3 regions of the Adlercreutzia sp. ZJ242 genome follow, and region 2 is predicted to be linked to each of the others. Evidence: predicted binding sites of a transcription regulator. Region 2 holds the regulator's gene; each other region holds the start of a gene.
The links. Region 2 encodes HrcA, which represses chaperone genes, less so after heat shock. Its sites were predicted from a motif close to TNTTAGCANNCNNNNNNNNNGNNTGCTAANA; they were not measured.

Region 1 (7,608 bases), on a different contig from region 2:
AAGGCCACGTCGGTGCCCTCCTTGGCGATGAGCGTGCGCGCGGCCTCGCTCAGGTTGATCGACATGTTCTGGGCGATCATGCGGTCGCGCAGGTCGGACACCATGAGCTCGACGATCTGGCCGATCTCCTCGGCGGTGAGGCTCTTGAACACGATGATCTCGTCGATGCGGTTCAAGAACTCGGGCCTGAACAGCTTCTTCATCTCCGACATCACGCGGCTCTTGATCTCCTTGTCGGACAGCCCCTCCTTGCCGGAAGCCGAGAACCCGAGCGTGGTGGTCTGCGCGATGTCGCGCGCGCCCACGTTCGACGTCATGATGATGACCGTGTTGCGGAAGTCGACCGTGCGGCCCTGCGCGTCGGTGAGGCGCCCCTCCTCCAGGATCTGGAGCAGGATGTTGAACACGTCAGGATGCGCCTTCTCGATCTCGTCGAACAGCACCACCGAGTAGGGGCGCTGGCGCACGGCCTTGGTGAGCTGGCCGCCCTCGTCGAAGCCCACGTAGCCCGGAGGGCTTCCCACCAGGCGCGACACGCTGTGCTTCTCCATGTGCTCGGACATGTCGAAGGACAGCAGCGCCTCCTCGGAGTTGAACAGGAACTCGGCGAGCGCCTTGGAGAGCTCGGTCTTGCCCACGCCCGACGGGCCCAGGAAGATGAACGAGCCGGCGGGGCGCTTCGGGTCCTTCAGCCCGCTGCGCGAGCGGCGGATGGCCTTCGACAGCGCCGTGACGGCCTCGTCCTGCCCGATCACGCGCTCGTGCAGCACGCCCTCCATGCGCAGGAGCTTCTCGGTCTCGGCCTCGGTGAGGCTCGACACCGGCACGCCCGTGGACATCGACACCACGTCGGCGATGTCCTCCACGGTGATCTGCTGGACCGTCTTCGAGGAGTCCTCCTGCCACTGCTTCTCGGCCTCCTCGCGCTTGGCCCGCACCTGCGTCTCCTCGTCGCGCAGCTGGGCGGCGCGCTCGAAGTCCTGCTCGCCGATCGCGCGGTCCTTCTCGGCGCGGATGCGGCGCAGCTCGTCATCGAGCTCGCGCAGCTCCTTGGGCAGCGTCATGTTGCGGATGCGCATGCGCGCGCCCGCCTCGTCGAGCACGTCGATGGCCTTGTCGGGCAGGTAGCGGTCCTGGATGTAGCGGTTCGACAGCGACACGGCGGCCTGCAGCGCCTCATCGGTGAAGTGCACCTGGTGATGCGCCTCGTAGCGGTCGCGCAGGCCCTCCATGATGCGCACGGCCTGCTCCTCGTTGGGCTCGTTGATCGTGAGCGGCTGGAACCTGCGCTCGAGCGCGGAGTCCTTCTCGAGGTGCTTGCGGTACTCCTCGAGCGTGGTGGCGCCGATGATCTGGATCTCGCCGCGCGACAGCGGCGGCTTCAGGATGGCGGCCGCGTCGATGGAGCCCTCCGCCGAGCCCGCGCCGATGATGGTGTGGATCTCGTCGATGAACAGCAGCACGTCGCCCGCGTCCATGACCTCCTTGATGACCTTCTTCAGGCGGTCCTCGAACTCGCCGCGGTACTTCGAGCCCGCCACGAGCGCGCTCACGTCAAGCGTGACGAGGCGCTTGTTGCGCAGGAGGTCGGGCACCTGGTTGGCCACGATGAGCTGCGCGAGGCCCTCGGCGATGGCGGTCTTGCCCACGCCGGGCTCGCCCAGGATGAGCGGGTTGTTCTTCTGGCGGCGCGAGAGGATCTGCATGACGCGCTCGATCTCGGCCGCGCGCCCGATGACCGGGTCGAGCTGGCCGTCCCGCGCCTTCTTCGTGAGGTCGGTGCCGAACTCCTTGAGCATGCTGTCGGAGCTGCCGCCCGCCGGCTCGAAGCCCGTGCGGCCCGCGTAGACGGCGCTCTGGCCCACGAGGTCGTTGAGCGCGCCGCGCACGTCGTCGCCCGTGACGCCCATGCGCCCCATGACCTCGAGCGCGGTGCCCTCGCCCTCGCGCACGATGCCGAGCAGCAAGTGCTCGGTGGAGATGTAGGACTGACCCATCTGCATGGCCTCGCGCAGCGAGTTCTCCAGCACGCGCTTCACGCGCGGCGTGAACGAAAGGTGCCCCGACACGTCGGCCGACTCGTCGATGGTGACCACCTGGCGGATGGCTTGCACCACCCCGTCGTAGGTGACGTTCAGGCGCGCGAGCGCCTGGGCGGCCAGGCCGTCCTTCTCCTGGATGAGCCCTAGCAAGATGTGCTCGGTGCCCACGTAGGGCTGGTGCAAGGCCCGCGCCTCATCCTGAGCCAGGACAAGCACCTTGCGCGCCTTGTCCGTGAATTTCTCGAATGACATTGGTGTTGCCTCGTTTCCTGCTTGCGCGCCTACCGTGGCGCGCCTTTCGTGTATCTAGGCCATATTAGCACTCCTGCCACCCGAGTGCCAAAGCAAGCTCCTATGTTACGCCACCGCCATAGAATGCTCATGAGCAAGGTTTATTCACCCTTTCATGCAAGCACGGCATAAAATATACATATCTTTGGTAAGATAAGCATCAAGTTCATGGCAGAGGAGCAGCCCTCATCAGTAGCCCTGGAGACACGTCGAGCAACGTCAAGGTGAAAGGGTAGGCTGCCGAAGGCCATGCGGGCGCTCAAATCCGCATGGACCTGGGGCGCGGCAGAACATGTCGCGCACTGTCGCGTAAAGCGGAGAGCTGCCGTGGTCGAGCGCCAGCTCCCTGTGACGCCCAGCCATGGCGAGGCTTTCCACGGAAAGGAATGGAAGTGGAATTTGTCAACACCGCCTGGGCGTTGGTGCCGGCGCTCGTCGCCATCGTGCTCGCCCTGGCAACCAAGGAAGTCTATGTGTCGCTGTTCGTCGGCATACTCATGGGCGCCTTGCTGGTCGCCGGGTTCGACCCCGTGGCCACGCTCGACGCCATCATCAACGACGGCATGATCCCCGCTGTGGCCGACAACGCGGGCATCTTCATCTTCCTGGTCCTCCTCGGCATGATGGTGGCCCTCGTGAACAAGGCTGGCGGCGCCAGCGCGTTCGGCAAGTGGGCCGCCGAGCACGTGACGTCACGCGTCGGCACGCAGATCGCGGCGTTCGCGCTCGGCGTGCTCATCTTCGTGGACGACTACTTCAACTGCCTGACGGTCGGATCGGTCATGCGCCCGCTGACTGATTCGAAGAACGTCTCGCGCGCGAAGCTGGCGTTCATCATCGACGCCACCGCGGCGCCCATCTGCATGATCGCGCCCGTGTCCTCGTGGGCGGCCGCCGTCTCCGGCGTGGCCTCCGACCTCAACGTCAACGGCATCGAGCTGTTCATCAACGCCATCCCGTTCAACTTCTACTCGCTGCTCATGATCGTGTTCGTGGTCGGCCTCATCTTCCTCAACTTCGACTACGGCCCGATGGCCAAGGCCGAGATCGAGGCCTACAAGAACGGCAAGCTCGGCTCGCTCGGCGGCGACGTGGCCGTGAAGAACACCCGCGCGAGCCTGTGGGACATGCTCGTGCCCATCATCGTGCTCATCGTGTGCTGCATCGGCGGCATGCTCTACGTGGGCGGCTTCTTCGGCGGCGAGACCGCCGGCAGCGTCATCGACGCGTTCGGCAACACCGACGCCTTCGTGGCCCTGCCGTGGGGCTCGCTGATCGCGATCACGTTCGCCTTCCTGTACTTCCTAGCGCGCCGCCTGCTCACGCTGCGCGAGGCGTCTGAGTCGTTCGCGAGCGGCTTCAACGCCATGGTGCCCGCGATCCTCGTGCTCACCTTCGCCGTGACGCTCAAGAACATGACCGGCCTGCTCGGCGCCGACGTGTTCGTGGCCGGCCTCATGGAGGGCGCGGCCCCGGGCCTGTTCAACCTGCTGCCCGCCGTGATCTTCCTGGTCGCCGTGTTCCTCGGCTTCTCCACGGGCACGAGCTGGGGCACGTTCGGCATCCTGATCCCCATCGTGATGCCCATCTTCTCGAACGACCCGACGCTGCTCATCATCGGCATCTCCGCCTGCCTGGCGGGCGCCGTCGCAGGCGACCACTGCTCGCCCATCTCGGACACCACCGTCATGGCGTCGGCCGGCGCGAACATGAAGCACGTCGACCACGTGTCCACGCAGCTGCCCTACGTGATCACCATGGCGGCCATCTCGTTCGTGATGTTCGTGATCGCGGGCTTCGTGCAGAACGCGTTCATCTGCCTGCCGATCGGCATCGTGCTCACTCTGGGCACCCTGGTCGTGCTGAAGAAGACCGTCGGCAAGAGCGTGAAGGACCTCGGCCCCGCGAAGGTCATCGACCCGGAGGCGGAAGCCGCCCAGGTGTAGGCGCACGTGGAAGCCGCCCGGGCATAGGCGCGTTCAGGCGCAGGCACGCACCCCTGCGCAGGTGCACGTCCTTACGTAGGCACGCTCCCCTGCGCTTTTGCGCACGCTCCAGAAACACGAGAAGGCCCCGCGGGGCCTTCTCTTTTTGCAACTCGCAGAGGGGCAAGGAACGGGACAGGCCGTTTCCCAGGTCGCCCCATCCGGGCCGCCTCGTCCGCCCTGGACCCTTGGGGCCGAAGCACCGACAACGCCCTTTCTGCATCCATGATTCTGAAAAGCTGGATGGAAAACACCCGTTATCGGCGATTCGAGCCCCGAAAACCACCGACAACGGTGCTTTCGCATCCACTTTCCTCGGGAGATCGCCGACAACGGCCCCTTTTCATCCAGAATCGCCTGAGGGGTGGATGAAAAAGCACCGTTGTCGGTAGCGTTGCCGGCAATCAGCAAATCCTGCGTCGGGAACGCAGCCGGGCCGCGCCGGGAGATGCGGTTTGCCACCCCCGGCACGGGGCTGATGGGCTAGTAGAGCTTCGCGCCGGCGGGGATGCGGTCGCTCACCATGAGGAGGTTCAGGCGCTCCTCGGGCTGGCCGTCCTCGCCCGGCTCCTCGTGGATGGCCGACAGTAGCATGCCGCAGGAGTAGACGCCCATCATCTTGCGCGGCGGCAGGTTGGTGATGGCGATGAGCGTGCGGCCCACCAGCTCCTCGGGCTCGTAGTACGCGTGGATGCCCGAGAGGATGACGCGGTCGGCGTCCGTGCCGTCGTCGAGCGTGAACTGCAGCAGCTTCTTGGACTTGGGGACGGCCACGCACTCCTTCACCTTCACGGCGCGGAAGTCCGACTTGCTGAAGGTGTCGAAGTCGACCTCCTCCTCGAAGAGCGGCTCGATGACCACCTTCGAGAAGTCGATGGGCGCGGGAGCCTCAGCAGCCGAAGCGGAGGCATCTGCAGCCGGGGTCGGAGCCGTAGCCGCCGCTGCAGCCGCAGCCGCCGCAGCCGTCTCCGCTGCAGCCGCAGCAGCTCCCGCAGGCTTCGCGCCACCTGCCGGAACTTCGTCCTTCATGTGGGGGAACAGCAGGACGTCGCGAATGGTCGGCGCGTCGGCGAGCAGCATGACCAAGCGGTCAATGCCCACGCCCACGCCGCCAGCCGGCGGCATGCCGTACTCGAGCGCGCGGATGTAGTCGTGGTCGAAGCCCATGGCCTCGTCGTCGCCCATGTCCTTCGCCTCAACCTGCACGCGGAAGCGCTCGGCCTGGTCAACCGGGTCGTTGAGCTCGGTGAAGGCGTTGGCGTACTCGTGCCCGCAGATGAACAGCTCGAAGCGCTGCGTGAGCTCGGGGTTGTCGGCCTTCTTCTTCGCGAGCGGGCTCACCTCGAGCGGGTGGTCGACCACGAAGGTGGGCTGCACGAGCTTGCTCTCAGCCACGGCCTCGAAGATCTCGGCGATGAGCTTGCCCTTGCCCCACGCGTCCTCCGCGTGCCCGCCGCTTCGCTCCAGGATGGCCACGAGCTCCTCGCGCGTGCGGTCGAAGCTCACGTCCTCGCCCGCGCCCTCGCTTGCCAGCTCGACCATGGACGCGCGGCGCCACTCGCCCGACAGGTCGATCTCCGTGCCCTGGTAGGTGATCTGCAGCGTGCCGCACGCCGCCAGCGCCGCCGCCTGGACGTAGCCCTGCGTGAGGTCCATCATGCCGTTCAGATCGGAGAACGCCTGGTAGGCCTCCATGGTGGTGAACTCGGGGTTGTGGTACGGGTCCATGCCCTCGTTGCGGAACTGGCGCCCGATCTCGAACACCTTCTCGAAGCCGCCCACGAGCAGGCGCTTCAGGGGCAGCTCGGTGGCGATGCGCAGGTAGTAGTCGCGGTCGAGTGCGTTGAAGTGCGTGGTGAAGGGCTTGGCGTTCGCGCCGCCGATGATCGGGTGCAGAAACGGCGTCTCGACCTCGTAGAAGCCCTGGTCCTCCATGTAGCGGCGGATGGCCGACACGATCTTGAAGCGCTTCTCGAACACGCTGCGCACCTCGGGGTTGACCACCAGGTCAACGTAGCGCTGGCGGTAGCGCGTCTCCTTGTCGGTCAGGCCGTGGAACTTCTCGGGCAAGGGCCGCAGGCTCTTGCTGAGCAGCTCGAAGGACTCCACCGCCACGGACAGCTGGCCGCGCTTCGTGCGCATCATGGTGCCGTGCACGCCGATCCAATCGCCCACGTCGAGGTCCTTGCACCGCGCGAAGGCGTCTTCGCCGAGCGCGTTGATGCGGCAGAACAGCTGGATGGTGTCGGTGGCGTCCTGCAGCTCCAGAAACGCGATCTTGCCCTGCACGCGCTTGGCCATGATGCGGCCGGCCACGTCGACGGCGTCCTCGGTGGAGTCGCCGTCCTCAAGGTGCCCGTACAGCTCGTTCAGCTGCGCCACGTGGTGCGAGTAGGCGAAGGCGTGCCCGTAGGGGTCCTCCCCCGCCGCGATGAGCGCGGCGCGCTTGGCGCGGCGCACCTCGATGGGGTCGTCTTCGATGGCCTCGGGGGCCTTGTTGTTCTCGGTCATATGAATCCTTGTCTCATATCACAGGCAGTTCGCAACGTCAGCGAGAAGGGCTGAGGTGCCCCGCGTTGCCGTGAAAGCTTGAGGAAGCGCACTTCGTACGCGACGAAAGCTCAGAGCGGCAAGGCGGGGTGCCCCAGCCCTTCGCAGCATCGGCCAGCCCCGCCGCCGCATGGGCGACGGCGAAGCGCCCTTAGTGCTCGATCTTCAGGATCTCCATCGTGATCTCGCGGCCGGTCGGGCCGGTGGTCTCGATGTGGTCGCCCTTCTTGTGGCCCAGAAGCGCCGCGCCCACCGGCGACTCGTTGGAGATCTTGCCGGCAGCCACATCGCTCTCCGCGCCGCCCACGATGCTGAAGACGCGCTCGCGGCCGTTCATGTTGACCGTGACGGTCGAGCCGATGTTCACCTTGCTCGAGCGCTTCGGCGTGTTCACCACGGTGGCCTCAGACAGGATGCGGCTGATCTCGGCGATGCGCGCCTCCATCATGCCCTGCTCATTCTTCGCGTCATCGTACTCGGAGTTCTCGGAGATGTCGCCGAACTCGCGCGCCACCTTGATGCGCTCGCCGATCTCGGCGCGCTTCTCGGTCTCGAGGTAGTGGAGCTCGTCCTCGAGCTTCTCACGGCCTTCCTGCGTAAGGATGTAGTTGCTGTCTGCCATTGACTTGCGTCCCCTTCTAACAAAGCAGCACGCTTGAGCTGACAAGCGTGCCACCTATCCGCTATGGAAGCGCCCAGCCGCGCGAGGCGGCTCGGCGCGCGTAACCTGCCCTACTCGG
Region 2 (7,608 bases):
TTCTGCGCAAAGGGGCGCGTAAACTACCCTTGTCTCATCTTGAGGGGAGGGCGCGTGATGTACAGCTGCGATGAGCCGGGCTTCGTCCGATACGACGCCGCGGCAACCGCGTACCTGATGTCGAAGGACAGGAAGCTGGCGCGGGCCATCGAGGCCGTCGGCAGCATCCGCCGTCCCGCAGACGGGGACGTGTTCGCCTCGGTCGTGAAGAGCATCGTCGGCCAGCAGATCTCGACGTCGGCGCTCAAGACCGTCCTCGGCCGCCTCGCGGTGAAGGCCGGCGACCCCGTGACGCCCGAGGCCGTCGGCGCCCTGAGCGTTGACGCCCTCCAGAGCTGCGGCATGACGTTTCGCAAGGCGGGCTACATCAAGTCCTTCGCCGACGCGGTCCGATCAGGCGAGTTCGACCTCGACGCGCTGGCGCGCATGGGCGACGAGGAGGCCGTCAAGGCGCTCACGTCGCTGAGGGGCGTCGGGAGGTGGACGGCGGAGATGGTCCTGATCTTCAGCATGAACAGGATGAACGTGTTCGCCTTTGACGACGTCGGCATACACCGCGGGATCCGCATGGTCTACCACCACCGCGACGTCAGCAGGGAGCTGTTCGAGAGGTACCGCCGGCGCTTCAGCCCCTACTGCACCGTCGCGAGCCTGTACTTCTGGCAGATATCGCACATGGACGTCCCCGGATACGACCGCGACTACGCCCCGAAGGGGCGCTGACGCGCCAGCAAGCGGTGTTTCGGGGTGATTCTGCGCAGGTTCGGCACGGAGGACGCGATTTGGGGTACCCTGACAGTCTCTGGTGAAACCGACGGCGAAAGCGACAAGGAGACCCATGAAGAGCACCCGGGAATACGACTGGCTCAACGACCCCTTCGACGAGAAGAAGTGCGCCGAGGAGCTTGACCGCGCCCGCTCCCGCGGCATGCGCGGCGCGGGGTGCGCGCTCGCGGTCGTCGTCGCCATCGCCGTGGTGCTCGTAGCCGTGTTCGTGGTGATCGTCGGCTCAATCGGCAGCGGCGCCTCGATCTAGGGCGCCCGCATGGCTCTGTTCGGCAAATACGAGGTGCTGCTGGCGCCGATGGCGGGCGTGAGCGACGTCGCGTTTCGCACGCTGTGCCTGGAGCAGGGGGCTGACCTGGCCTTCACCGAGATGGTGTCGGCGAAGGGGCTCTCGTACGCCAACGAGAAGACGCGGCATCTGCTCGCGCTGGCCGCAGGCGAGAGGAGCGTGGGCGTGCAGCTGTTCGGCCACGAGCCCGACACCATGGCGAGCCAGGCCGCCTGGGTGGAGGACGAGCTCGGCGAGGCGCTCGCGTACCTCGACATCAACATGGGCTGCCCCGCGCGCAAGATCGTGAGCAAGGGCGACGGCAGCGCGCTCATGAAGGCCCCGGACGTGGCGGCCCGTATCGTGCGCGCGGTGAAGGCCGCGGTGGCGCACCCCGTCACCTGCAAGTTCCGCCGCGGCTGGAGCGAAGGCGAGGAGACCGCGCCCGAGTTCGCGCGGCGCATGGAGGACGCCGGCGCCGACGCCGTCTGCGTGCACGGGCGCTACGCCGCCCAGCTCTACCGTGGCAGCGCCGAGTGGGGCGCGATCGCGCGCGTGAGGGAGGCCGTGTCCATCCCCGTGGTGGGCAACGGCGACATCCGCTCAGGCGCCGACGCGGTGCGCATGCGCGCGGCCACCGGCTGTGACGCGGTGATGATCGCCCGCGGCGCCGAGGGCAACCCGTGGCTGTTCTCCCAGGTGAAGGCCGCGCTGGCGGGGGAGGCGGAGCCCGCGTGCCCCGACGTGGCGGCGCGCCTGTCCATGGCGAGGCGCCATGCCGCGCTGCTCGCGTGCCGCGAGGGGCGCAACATCGTGCGCATGCGCAAGCACGCCATGTGGTACGTGGCGGGGCTTCCCGGCGCCGCGGCCGCGCGCGGCAAGATCAACTACTGCACCACGCTCGAGGACTTCGGCCGCGTGTTCGACGAGCTCGAGCAGATTGCGAGCGAACATGCCTCATGACCCGTACCAGGCGCTCTACCTCCACGTGCCGTTCTGCGTGAGCCGCTGCCTGTACTGCGACTTCGCCACGCGCGCCGTGCCCGCCGACGACCCTCAGATCACGCGCTACGTGGAGGACCTCGTGATGCAGATCCGCCGCGCGGGCAAGCAGGGCGAGCTCGCGGGCGTGGAGACGGTGTACGTCGGCGGCGGCACGCCGAGCCACGTGGGGTCGCGCCACCTCTCGCAGCTGCTCTACGCGCTCGGGCTGTCGATGCACCTCACGCCTGAGATGGAGTGCACCGTCGAGTGCAACCCCGAGAGCCTTGACGAGCGCCTCGTGCGCGACATGTGGGCGCTCGGCGCGAACCGGCTGTCCATCGGCGTGCAGAGCTTCGACGACCGCCTGCTGCGCGTGCTCGGCCGCGCGCACACGGCTGACGAGGCCCGACGCGCCGTCGACGCCGCGCTCACGCGCTTCGAGAACGTGAGCGTGGACGTGATGTGCGGCCTGCCCGGGCAGTCCGCCGAGGACGTTCGCGCGAGCGCGGAGGAGGCCGTGCGCCTCGGCGTCACGCACGTGAGCGTGTACCCGCTCACCATCGAGGACCACACGCCGTTCGCGCGCATGGTGATGCGCGGCGAGCTCATGGAGCCCGACGACGACGTGGAGGCCGAGCACATGGAGGCCGCCGCGGAGGTGCTCGAAGGCGCGGGGCTTCACCGCTACGAGGTGGCGAGCTACGCGCGGGAGGGCTTCGAGAGCAGGCACAACACCGCCTACTGGACGGGGAAGCCCTACCTCGGGCTCGGGCTGTCGGCCGCCACGATGACGCAGAACGCCACGCGCCGCATGCGGCGCCAGGACGGCCAGGTGACCGACGACCTGAACCCCGCGCAGATGCTCGCCGAGGACCTCATGCTCGGCATGCGCATGTCGCGCGGCGTGAGCGACGAGCTTTTGGCGCGCGCCTCGGCGCTCCTGCCCGCCGCGCGCGGCGTGTTCGAGGGCCTTGCGCGCGACGGCCTGGCCGTGCACGAAGGCGGTCGCTGGCGTCCCACGAGCCGCGGCTGGCTGTGCGGCAACGAGCTCTACGGGCGGATCTTCGACCTCGCCCCGTAGCGCAGGCGCACCCGAGGCGCCGTGCCGCGTACACGTCTGCGCCGAGGCGCCGCGCGCCTGCGCATTATGGCGCTTGCGTTGAATTTTCGGCGGTTCCCTCCAATCGTTTAGCACTCGGGGGCCGAGGCTGCTAAAATGCTGCGAGAGCTTGCGCTGCGCGGCCTGCGTCCACGTGCCCGCAGGCAGGAGAGGAGAAGGCAGAAGGCCGGAAGGCGGCCAAGCGCCGAAGGAGGAGTGCCGTGCTATCCGACAGGCGGCAGCGCGTGTTGAGCGCGCTCATCGAGGAGTACGTCGAGCGGGCGATGCCCGTGGGGTCGCGCACGCTCACCGAGCGCTATCAGCTCGGCGTGAGCCCGGCCACCGTGCGCAACGACCTGTCCGCCCTCGAGGACGCGGGCTACATCACGCAGCCCCACACCTCCGCCGGCCGCATCCCCACCGACGCGGGCTACCGCGCCTTCGTCGACGAGCTTCTGAGCCACGGCCTCGCCGCCGAGGAGCACCCCCACCGCGACATCGTCGACGAGCTGCGCGCAAGCGCCAGCGAGCTCGACGCGCTCATGGAGCAGACCTCGGCCGCGCTCGCGCGCCTCACCGACTGCCTCTCCATCGTGATGGCGCCGTCGTTCTCCGCGCACATCCGCCAGCTCTCGCTCATCTCGCTGTCGAACTACCGCGCGCTCATCGTGATCGTGGCCGAGGACGGCCGCGTGGCGAACCGCAGCGTCGCGTTCGCCGAGGAGGTCACGCCTGACGAGCTCGCCGGCGTGCAGAACCTGCTCGGGCGCCTGTTCGCCGGGAAGTCGGTGCGTGAGCTGCGCGAGGGGTTCGACGCGCCGACCTACGAGGCCCTGCGCGACCCGCTCGTGCAGCTCATCCTCGACGAGGTGATCGCGTGTCTGCAGGAGAACAACATCGGGCGGGCGCACCGGCTCGGCATGAGCTCGCTTCTGCGCAAGCCCGAGTTCAGCAGCTCGAGCGCCCTCCTTCCCCTCGTGCAGGTGCTCGAGGACGACTCCGTGCTCCTGCACGTGTTCGACGAGGCGTCCGCGCCCGCGGAGCCCGCGCAGGCGCCTGACGACGCGCCCGGCGCGGAGGGGGAGCACGTGATGGTGCGCATCGGGCGCGAGAACGCGGCCGTCGAGCTCTCCGGCGTGTCGGTGATCGCAAGCACCTACGGCCGCGGCGAGGGCGAGGGCATCGTCGCCGTCATCGGCCCGACGCGCATGGACTACACGCGCGTCATCCGCGCCGTGCGCGCGGCCCAGCACGTGCTGAGGGACGAGTGAGGCGAAGGCGCGGGCGAGAGCGACGGCGGGGGAGACCCCTCGAGGCAGCAAGGTAACAAGGCGCGGCCGGTTTCGGGGCCGCGCGTTCGAGATAGGTGACAGAAAGGCATTACGAACCCATGGCTAAAGACTTGTACGAGGTGCTCGGCGTTTCGCGGGACGCCTCTGAGGCTGAGATCAAGAAGGCGTTTCGCCACAAGGCGCGCGAGCTGCACCCCGACGTGAACAAGGCTCCCAACGCGGAGGACCAGTTCAAGGAGCTCAACGAGGCGTACGACGTGCTCTCCGACGCGAACAAGCGCGCGCAGTACGACCGCTTCGGCACCATCCCGGGCGCCGCGGGCTCGAGCCCGTACGGCGGCGGCAGCGGCTACGTCGACTTCGAGGACCTCTTCGGCGGCGGCTTCGGCGGCATGGGCGACATCTTCTCCACCTTCTTCGGCGGGAGCGCCGGGGGCGGGCGCACGGTGCGCAAGGAGGGCCGCGACATGGGCATCGGGCTGCGCCTGACGCTCGAGGAGGTCGCGCGCGGCGTGAAGAAGGAGATCGTGTACGACCGCCTGGCGCCGTGCCCCGACTGCGACGGCTCGGGCCTCGGCGAGGGCGGCCGCGAGGTCACGTGCCCGGAGTGCAGTGGCAAGGGCCGCGTGGTCACCGTGCAGCGCACCTTCCTCGGCGACATGCAGTCGTCCTCCACGTGCCCGAAGTGCCACGGCACGGGCTCGTCCATCGAGAACCCCTGCCCGGAGTGCGAGGGCCAGGGCCGCGTGCCCGACCGCCAGAAGGTGTCGGTCGAGGTGCCCGCGGGCGTCCGCGACGGCCAGCAGCTGCGCGTGTCGGGCTTCGGCGAGGCCGGCATGCAGGGCGCGGCGGCGGGCGACCTCATCGTCACCGTGCGCATCCAGCCGCATGAGTTCTACGAGCGCGACGGCGAGGACCTGCACGTGCAGGTGAGCGTGCCCATGGTCCAGGCGGCGCTCGGCGCCGAGATCGAGGTCGACGGCATCTTCGACGACGAGGAAGTGCCGGTGCGCATCCCCGAGGGGACGCAGAACGGCCAGGTCATCCGCTGCAAGGGCTTCGGCATGCCGCGCCTGCGCTCGGACGCGCGCGGGGATCTGTACGTGCACGTGGAGGTGGAGATCCCCCGCCGCCTCTCGAAGCGCGAGCGCGAGATCCTCGAGGAGCTCGCCGACGAGATGGGCGAGGACGTCTCGGAGGCCCGCTCGCCCCTGCAGAAGCTCCGCGACATGTTCTAGCCTGAAGGACCCCGGCCGCCGCTGGCCTCGCCGACGGCGCTCGCCTTCCTCCCGTTGCAAAGGAGACTCCTTGTCCCTCCACCAGTTCTTCCTGGATGACCAGGTGCTCGCCGGCGAAGGCGCCGCGGTGTTCCCGCTGCGCCTCGCGCCCGACGACGCGCGCCACGCCCGCGTGCTGCGCCTCGCGCCCGGCGAGCACGTCGCCGTGGTGGACGCGGCGCGCGACTACTTCGAGTGCGAGGTCGTCTCCTTCGACGACGCGGTGCCGCTCGTGCGCATCGCGCGCCGCCTCGACGCGCCTGACGACGGCCCGCGCGTGATCCTGCTCCAGGGGCTCGCCAAGGGCGACAAGATGGAGACGGTCATCCGCCATGCCACCGAGGTGGGCGTCGAGGCGTTCGTGCCCTTGAAGTGCGCGCGCTCGGTGATGAAGGTGGACGCCAAGAAGGCCGCTGCGAAGCGGAGCCGCTGGCAGGCCGTCGCGAAGAGCGCCGCCATGCAGGCGGGACGCCGCGCGGTGCCCGAGGTGAGCGAGCCTCTGGGCCTGCCCGAGGCGTGCGAGCTTGTGGCGAACGCCACCGCCGTGCTCGTGTGCTGGGAGGAGGCGCCCCAAACGGCGACGATGCGCGCGGCGCTTTCCGACGCGCTGGCGCATGCGGGCTGCGCCGTGGCGGCCGACGCGCGCGTGGCCGTGGTGGTGGGCCCCGAGGGCGGCCTTGCCCCCGAGGAGGTGGAGCGCCTGCTCTCGTGCAACCCCCGCGCGCGTCTCGTGTCGCTCGGGCCGTCCATCCTGCGCACCGAGACGGCCGGCGTCGTGGCGCCGGCGCTCGTCCTCTACGAGCTCGGCGGCATGGGCAACGCGGGCGGCGCGCTCGGGGCGTCTGAGGCGCTCGGGGCGGGGGGCCTCTGATGCGGTTCGCCGTGGTCAACCTGGGGTGCAAGGTGAACCGCGTGGAGTCGGACGGCTTCGAGCGGCTCCTTCTGGCGGCGGGCGGCGTGGAGGCCCCGCAGGAGGAGGCCGACCTCATCGTGGTGAACACGTGCACGGTCACCGCCGAGGCCGACAAGAAGACGCGCAAGGCCGTCCGCCATGCGCTGCGGGCCAACGCGTCGGCCCGCGTGGCGGTCACCGGCTGCGCCGCGGCCATGGACGAGGACGCCTTCTCGTCCATGGACGCGCGCGTGAGCGTGGTCCCCAAGGCCGGCATGGGCCTGTGGCTCGCCGACGCCGCTCGCGCGGAGACGGGGCCTGCGGCGGACGAGGCCCCACGTGCGGGCGCGGGCGCCGCCGCCGCGGAGACACCCACGGCCTGCGAGCCTGGCCTCGCGCTCTTCTCGTCGCGCACGCGCGTGGGCGTGAAGGTGCAGGACGGCTGCGACAACGCGTGCACCTACTGCATCGTGCACGTGGCGCGCGGGCGCGCGACGAGCCGGCCGGCGCCCGAGGTCCTCGCCGAGGCCGTGGCGCTCGCCGCCTCGGGCGTGCGCGAGGTCGTGCTCTCGGGCATCAACCTCGGCTCGTATCGCTGGGAGGGCAAGGGCCTGGCCGCGCTGCTCGAAGAGCTCCTCGCCGCCACCGCGCGCCTGCATGAGCCCGGCGAGCCGCCGTGCCGCTTCCGCGTGAGCTCCGTCGAGCCCATGGACGTCGACGACGACTTCGCGAGCCTGCTCGCCCGCGCCGACGGGCGCGTCTGCCGCCACCTGCACCTGCCCCTGCAGTCGGGCAGCACCAAGGTGCTCCGCGAGATGGACCGCCCGTACACCGCCGAGGAGTTCAAGGGCCTCGTGGGCCGCCTGCGCGCGCAGGTGCCCGCGCTCTCGCTCACCACTGACGTCATCGTGGGGTTCCCCGGCGAGACGGAGGGGGAGTTCGCCGAGACGCTCGAGGTCGCTCGCGCCTGCGCGTTCAGCAAGATCCACGTGTTCCCCTATTCGCAGCGC
Region 3 (7,608 bases), on a different contig from region 2:
CGCGCGGGGGCGCCTTCCCCGCTACTCCTTCCCGAACGTGTCCTTATCGGGCGCGAAGGACTGCATGGCCTTGATGGTGCGGTCGAAAAGCTCGTCGAGCTCCCAGCCGAGCAACGCCGCGCCCTCGCGGATGACGTCGCGGCTGACGCCGGCGGCGAAGCGCTTGTCCTTGAACTTCTTCTTGAGCGACTTCACCTCGAAGTCCATGACGCTCCTGCTCGGGCGCATGACCACCGCCGCGCCGATGAGCCCGGTGAGCTCCTCGGCGGCGAACAGGATCTTCTCCATCTCAAGCTCCGGGCGGGGCAGCTCGGGGTTGTAGTCGGACGTGTGGCTCTGGATGGCGCGGATGAGCTCGGGCGTGCCGCCGGCCGCCTCTATGTCGGCCGCGGCGTAGATGGTGTGCATCTCGGGCTCGTCGTCGTGCTCCTCCCAGTCGAGGTCGTGCAGCAGGCCCACGATGCCCCAGAACTCCTCGTTCTCGGGGTCGAACTCGCGCGCGAAGTAGCGCATGGTGGCCTCGACCGTCTCGCCGTGCTCGATGTGGAACGGCTCCTTGTTGTGCGCGCAGAGCAGCTCGAACGCCGCCTCGCGCGTCATGCCCGCGTTGAGTGTAGCCATGAGGCCTCCTGTTGTCTGTTCCTAGAAGACGATTCCCAATGCGTTGATTATAAGGCCCCAGGCCACGCCGGTTGCGTAGAGCACGCCGATGATCGCGAGGTTCTCACGCGCGTGGCGGTTGGCGCGCACGAGGACGAGCAGGCCCACGCCGGCCGACACCAGAAGGCCCGCCATCATGGCGCCCGCGCCGAGCACGCCCTCCAGGTAGAGCTGCGCGATCACCACGCTGGCCGCGCAGTTGGGGATGAGGCCCACGAGCGCCGACGCGAGCACCGAGAGCGCCTCGTTCGCGCCGATCACGCGGGCGAGCGCGTCCTCGCCCACCACCTCGAGCACGCCGTTGAGCACGAGCGTGATAGCGAAGATGAAGGCCGTGACCTGCACGGTGTGCACGAGCGCGCTCTTCGCGATGCCGGCCCACCCGTGGGCGTGGTCATGGTCATGCGCGTGGTCGTGCGCATGATGCTCGTGCGTGCAGCCGTGAGCGCAGTCATCGCGGTGCTCGTAGACCAGCTCGGGGTTGTCCGCGCACGTGGCGCAGTCGCCCGCGCAGCGGCAGCGGTCGCGCTCGCAGAGCTCGTGGATGCGCAGGCGCTGCTTGTCGCGCTGGGCCAAGCGCAGCGCGGCGTCCACCACGAACCCCATGCACAGGCCGATGATCACCTTCGCGCCCACGACCTTCACGATGGTCAGGGGCGGGACCTGCTCGGCCAGAAAGATCGGCAGCATCTCGTCGGAAGTGGACAGAAGCACCGCGAACAGCGTGCCGAGCGTGACCACGCGACCCGCGTACAGCGTGGACGCGGCCGCCGAGAAGCCGCACTGGGGCACCGCGCCGAGCAGCGCTCCGACGAGCGGGCCCGCCGCCCCCGCGCGCTGCACCGCCTCCTGCGTGCGCTTGCCCGAGGCGTGCTCGAGCCACTCCATGGCCACATACGTCACGAACAGGAACGGGATCAGGTAGAGCGTGTCGGCAACCGCGTGCTCGAGCGTATGCGTGATGATGTGCGTGATCTCTTCCATAGCTGTCACATTCTAGCGCAAGGGAGCGCCTGCAAACAGGCGCTCCCTATAACGGTGAAACTTGCAACTCGTTCGTAACGTCAGCGAGAAGGGCTGAGGTGCCCGCAGTTGCCCCGCCGCAAGACCAAGCGCACTTCGGTGCGCGCCGCGTCTTGCTTAAGGGGCAAGGGTGGGTGCCTCAGCCCTTCGCAGCGTCGAGCTATTCCGCTCGTCCGTCAGGACGAGCGGAACAAGAGCTTAGTACATTCCGCCGCCGCCCTGCATCGCGCCGGCGAGCGCGGACAGGTCCGGACCCTCCTTCGGGATCTCGTTGATGGTGGCCTCGGTGATGAGGATCAGGCTGGCCACGGAGGCCGCGGACTGCAGCGCCGTGCGGGTGACCTTCACCGGGTCGTTCACGCCCATGGCGATCATGTCGCCGCACGCGCCCGTCTTGTAGTTGCGGCCCCAGCCGGCCTCGGCCTTCTTGACCTCGGCGACCTCGACGGAGCCCTCGTAGCCCGCGTTCTCGGCGATCGCGCGCATCGGGGCCTCGAGCGCCTTGCGGATGATGGCCACGCCGACCGTCTCCTCGTCGTCGGCCTCGATGGCGTCGAGCGCGGGGATGGCGTTCACGAGCGCCACGCCGCCGCCGGCCACGATGCCCTCCTCGACGGCCGCGCGCGTCGCCTGCAGCGCGTCCTCGATGCGGGACTTCTTCTCCTTGAGCTCGGACTCGGTCGCAGCGCCCACCTTGAGCACGGCCACGCCGCCGGAGAGCTTGGAGAGGCGCTCCTGGAGCTTCTCGCGGTCGAAGTCGGACTCGCAGCGCTCGAGCTCGGCCTTGATCTGGCCGATGCGGGCGTCGATGGCGGCCTTGTCGCCCGCGCCGTCCACGATGAGGGCGTTGTCCTTGGTGACCTTGACGGTCTTGGCGGTGCCGAGCATGTCGACGGTGGCGTCGGCGAGCGTCATGCCGAAGTCCTTGTCGATCACCTGCGCGCCGGTGACGGCGGCGATGTCCTCGAGGATGCGCTTGCGGCGGTCACCGAAGCCGGGAGCCTTGATGGCGACCACGTTGATGGTACCGCGCAGCTTGTTGAGCAGCAGCGTGGCGAGCGCCTCGCCCTCGACGTCCTCGGCAACGAGGAACAGCGGGCGGCCGGAGCGCATGACCTCCTCGAGCAGCGGCACGAAGTCCTGCACGTTGGAGACCTTCTGGTCGGTGAGCATGATGTAGGGGTCCTTGAGGACGGCCTCCATCTTCTCCATGTCGGTGGCCATGTACGGGGAGATGTAGCCGCGGTCGTACTGCATGCCCTCGACGATGTCCATCTCGATGCCGAAGGTCTGGGACTCCTCGACGGAGATGGCGCCGTCATGCCCCACGCGGTCCATGGCCTCGGCGATCTTCTCGCCGATCTCGGCGTCGCCCGCGGAGATGGTGCCGACGTTGGCGATCTGCTCCTTGGTGGAGACCGGGGTGGCCGCGTCCTTGATGGCGTTGACCACCGCGTCGGTGGCCTTCTCGATGCCGCGGCGGATGCCGAGCGCGTCGGTGCCGGCGGTGACGTTCTTCAGGCCCTCGGACACGATGACGTCGGCGAGCAGGGTGGCGGTGGTGGTGCCGTCGCCCGCGACGTCGTTGGTCTTCACGGCAACCTCGCGCACGAGCTGGGCGCCCATGTTCTCGATGGGATCCTCGAGCTCGACCTCCTTGGCCACCGTCACGCCGTCGTTGGTGATGACCGGCGCGCCGTAGGACTTCTCAAGCGCCACGTAGCGGCCCTTGGGCCCGAGGGTGACCTTGACGGCGGCGGCGAGCTTGCTGACGCCGGTGGCGAGACCGCTGCGCGCGTCCGCCTCGAACTTGATTTCCTTAGCCATGTATGCGTCTTCCTTTCAGAAAGAGATTCAACAACGATAATCACAGGCTTCTCGTGGTGAGTCGCAGAGCCGTGAGAGACCGACTGCGCGAGGCAAGCGGCCTTCGCGCCGCGTCCGAGCCCAGCGACGGGTTCGGACGGCGAGGCGGCCGCCACGGAAAGCCGTCAGGTTGCCTTACGCGAAGACAGCGTAGAGGTCGTCGGCGCGCATGATCAGCACGTCCTCGCCGTCAACCGTGACCTCGGTCCCGCCGTACTTGCCGTAGAGCACGCGGTCGCCCACCTTGACGGGCACCTCGATCCTGTTGCCGTCCTTGTCGAGCTTGCCCTCGCCCACGGCCAGAACGGTGCCGGTCTGGGGCTTCTCCTTGGACTCGGTGGCCAGGTACAGCCCCGATGCCGTGGTGGTCTCGGCCTCGTCGGCACGGATGATGACGCGGTCGCCCAAAGGCTTCAGATTCATAGCGCTGCCTTCCTTTCATTCGAGTTAAAGCGTTGCCGCCTGTTACCTTTTGAACACTCGCGTTGTGCGAGTGCTAGCACTCAATGGGTGCGAGTGCTAAAGACGTGAGCTATGATACCAGCCCTCTTCGAGGATGCAAGCGCTTTGGGGAAATCCCGGCGAAGGGCGCGCGTATTTTCACGCGTTCGCCATATTGGGAGGCAGCGCGTGGCAAGTGGCGCAGCCGCGCACATCGCGCGGCGCTGAGGCCAGCGTCGGGGCCAGAGCCAGAGCATCGTGCAGATTTGGTAGGGCATTTTGGCAGAAATCTTCAGATATTTGTCTCTCCAAGGCCGAAACATCGCCAATCGAGAGGCTCACGCCTCGCAGCGCTCAACATATCCGCAGGTCAGGAATTCTCATCCACGAGCTGACCCCCAAAACCTAGCGATGAGACGACCAATATCTGAAGATTTCTGCCAAAACAGCCCTGAAAATCTGCACGCCCCTCAACGCGAAGGGCCCAGAACCTCTTCGGCGCCGTTCCCTCCTATGCCATCCCGAGCGCGGCTGCCCCCTTACGTCGTCCTGAGCAGGTCGCCCTCCCCTATGTCATCCCAAGTGAGTCGACGCCCGCCGTGTCATCCCGAGCAAGCCGCCCCCCGTAGCGCCCCGAGCGAGAATGCTCTTCATGTCATTCCGAGCGAGTCGCCGCCCTTACGTCGTCCCAAGTGAAGCTGCCCCCCCCCGCGCGTCATACTGAGCGAGCGAAGCGGGTCGAAGGATCTGGTCCCGGGCACAGCGCGCCCGCGTGCGCGCCTGACTCGCGATCAGATCCTTCGACTCCGCGCCCTCCGGGCGCTCCGCTCAGAATGATGCGAGGAGACCGTATGTCATACGAAATGACACGCAAGACAGCCTGCCGCCCGGGATGGCATGCAGGAACGCAGCGTACCCACACTTGTGAGCGCAGGCGCGTGTGTCCGCGTCATAATATGCGGGAGCGATCAAGCCTCGTGGCATTAAGAGCAAGCGCGCCAGCGCTTAGCACTTTATTCGTAGAACCTCACGTCCGGGCAGGGCGGCTCGAGGGCGCGCTTGAACGCGTAGGAGTCCGTGCGGCGGATCACGTAGTCGACCTGCGCGGCGTCAAACCCCTCCGCGACGAGGGCGGCGGCGTCGCGCCCGCGCTCCACGTAGGATACAAGGATCGCGTCGAGCGTGGCGTAGTCGATCCCCATGGAGTCCTCGTCGCTCTGGTTCGGCGCGAGCTCGGCGCTCGGCGGCTTCACGAACACGTTCACGGGGATGGGCAGCGTCGCGCCCTCCTCGGCAGCGCGGCGGTTGCGCCAGCGCGCCATGGCGTACACGTCGGTCTTGTACACGCCGCCCATCGGGGCGAACGCGCCCGCGGTGTCGCCGTAGAGCGTGGAGTAGCCCATGCACGCCTCGGACTTGTTGCCCGTGTTCAGCATCATCCAGCCGCGGGCGTTCGAGATGGCCATGAGACACACCATGCGGCAGCGCGCCTGCGTGTTCTCGGCCGCGAGGCCCGCGAGCTCGCCGCCGCACGCGCGCGCGAGCACGTGCTCGAACGCCTCGAACGGCTCGCAGATCGACACGGTGCGCACGTCAATGCCGAGGTTGGCGGCAAGCGCCTCGGCGTCGTCGACCGAGTGGTCCGACGAGTAGGGCCCGGGGAGCAGGACCCCGTGCACGTGGTCCGCCCCGAAGGCGTCAACCGCCATCACGGCCACCACGCTCGAGTCGATGCCGCCCGACAACCCGATGACGACGTCCTCGAATCCCGCGCCGCGCACGTAGGCGCGCAGGGCGTCGACGCACGCTTGGTACATCTGCTGGGGCTGCATGGGGCCCTCCCCTCTCCATTTCCCTCTTCGCTTGCGAGTGAGTGAGCTAGCGAGAACAGTATGAAGCCCCCGTGTTTCCGCCATGTTGCGAAACCACGAGGGCCGGAAAAGTCATCGGCGTCGCAAGGAGCCGCAGCGTCGACGCAGCTCGCAACTGCGCTTAGCAGCAGCGTATCCTCGATGCGAGCCAGTTGGCCCACGCGTCCACGCCGTCGCCCTTCGTGGCGGCTATGGGGAAGATGGGCGCGCCCGGGTTCAGCTGGCGCACGGAGGCGTCGAACGCCTCGCGGTCGAAGTCGAACACGGGCATGGTGTCCACCTTGTTGAGCACCACAGCCTCGGCGATCTGGAACACGCCGGGGTACTTGAGCGGCTTGTCATCGCCCTCGGGCACCGAGAGGATCATCACCTTGGCGTTCTCGCCGAGGTCGAAGTCGGTGGGGCACACGAGGTTGCCCACGTTCTCGATGATGATGAGGTCGAGCCGCTCGAGGTCGAGCACGTCAACTGCGCGCTTGACCATGGCGCTCTCAAGATGGCACGCCCCGCCCGTGTTGATCTGCACGGCGGCGATGCCCTGCGCCTTGATCTTCTCCGCGTCCACGCTCGAGGCGATGTCGCCCTCGATCACGGCGATGTTGAACTCGTCGCGCAGCGCGTCGATGGTGGCGAGGATGGTGGACGTCTTGCCCGAGCCGGGGCTGGCCAGAAGGTCGAGCACGAACACGTGGTTGGCGGCGAAGCGGGCGCGCAGCTCGGCGGCCAGCGTGTCGTTCTTGTCCAGAATGGGCTGCTTGATGTCGATTTGCATCGGTTACTCCTCATCCGGCAGGTCGACTTCGATCGAGTCGATCTGCATCTCTCGGCCGGCTATGAGCTCGGTGGCGAAGCTGTCGCATTCCGGGCAGAACATGTGGAAGCGGTCGTGCTCGAACTCCGCCCCGCACTCGAGGCAGCGGCTTTTCGGCCTCACCATGTTCACCTCGAGCGCGGCGCCCTGCGTGAACGGGTCGTCCTCGGTGAGCGCCTCCCACGCGAACACGAGCGCGTCCTCGATGGCCTCGGTCATCTCGCCGATGGAGAGCCTCACGCCGAGAAGCTTGGTGGCTCCCGCGTCGCGCGCCGCCGTGGTGGACGCCTCCAGGACGCCCGTCATGATTCCCAGCTCGTGCATGCTACTCGTCCTCTTCCGCCGCAAGCTCTTCGTTCTGCCGCTTGATGCGCCGCGCGAGCACGACGCGCGCCATCGCCAGGCTGACCTCGTAGAGGCCGACCATCGCGGCGAACATGAGCATCATGGTGACCGGCGAGGCATCGGGCGTGACCATGGCGCAGAGGACCATGAGCACCACGTAGATGGTGCGCCAGCTCTGCCTGAGCTTCTTGTACGGGACCACGTCGAAGATGACCAGGTAGAAGATCACGAGCGGCAGCTCGAAGGCGAAGCCGAAGGCGATCTCGAACTTGATGATGATGTCAATGTAGGTTGACATGCGCGGCGACACGTACCCCAGGCCAGCGGCCTGGTCGGTGAGCCACTGGAACGCCGCGTTCAGGATGATGGCGTAGCAGAACACCACGCCCAGGATGAACAGCAGCACGGCCACGACGAACGTGGGGATGAACCACCTGCGCTCCTTGGGCTTGAGCGCCGGGAGGAAGAACGCCAGGAGCTGCCACAGAATGACCGGCGAGGTGGCGATGAGGCCCGCGAACAGCGATATCTCGAAGCGCACGGAGAACGCCTCGAACGGGTCGATGGCCTGCAGCGACGCCATGCCGCTCG

Region 1: G7Y49_RS09345 (ATP-dependent Clp protease ATP-binding subunit) is a predicted target of HrcA. The motif match lies at 2,357-2,387, and genes of this name have one in related genera.
Region 3: groES (co-chaperone GroES) is a predicted target of HrcA. The motif match lies at 4,044-4,074, and genes of this name have one in related genera.

The regions. Positions count from the first base shown of each region.
Region 1 covers NZ_JAAKEE010000041.1:10,062-17,669, reverse strand. The annotation lists gene G7Y49_RS09345 (ATP-dependent Clp protease ATP-binding subunit) at 1-2,294, opposite strand, end outside; lysine riboswitch at 2,498-2,666, shown strand; gene G7Y49_RS09340 (Na+/H+ antiporter NhaC family protein) at 2,726-4,279, shown strand; gene lysS (lysine--tRNA ligase) at 4,802-6,829, opposite strand; gene greA (transcription elongation factor GreA) at 7,020-7,490, opposite strand; gene tatA (twin-arginine translocase TatA/TatE family subunit) at 7,601-7,608, opposite strand, start outside.
Region 2 covers NZ_JAAKEE010000013.1:6,768-14,375, reverse strand. The annotation lists gene G7Y49_RS04710 (DNA-3-methyladenine glycosylase) at 58-723, shown strand; gene G7Y49_RS04705 (hypothetical protein) at 839-1,036, shown strand; gene dusB (tRNA dihydrouridine synthase DusB) at 1,046-2,017, shown strand; gene hemW (radical SAM family heme chaperone HemW) at 2,007-3,119, shown strand; gene hrcA (heat-inducible transcriptional repressor HrcA) at 3,359-4,408, shown strand; gene dnaJ (molecular chaperone DnaJ) at 4,528-5,667, shown strand; gene G7Y49_RS04680 (16S rRNA (uracil(1498)-N(3))-methyltransferase) at 5,738-6,577, shown strand; gene mtaB (tRNA (N(6)-L-threonylcarbamoyladenosine(37)-C(2))-methylthiotransferase MtaB) at 6,577-7,608, shown strand, end outside.
Region 3 covers NZ_JAAKEE010000050.1:2,199-9,806, forward strand. The annotation lists gene G7Y49_RS09900 (HD family phosphohydrolase) at 22-621, opposite strand; gene G7Y49_RS09905 (putative manganese transporter) at 643-1,644, opposite strand; gene groL (chaperonin GroEL) at 1,882-3,510, opposite strand; gene groES (co-chaperone GroES) at 3,685-3,972, opposite strand; gene nadE (NAD(+) synthase) at 5,004-5,822, opposite strand; gene hypB (hydrogenase nickel incorporation protein HypB) at 5,983-6,633, opposite strand; gene G7Y49_RS09930 (hydrogenase maturation nickel metallochaperone HypA) at 6,637-6,996, opposite strand; gene tatC (twin-arginine translocase subunit TatC) at 6,998-7,608, opposite strand, start outside.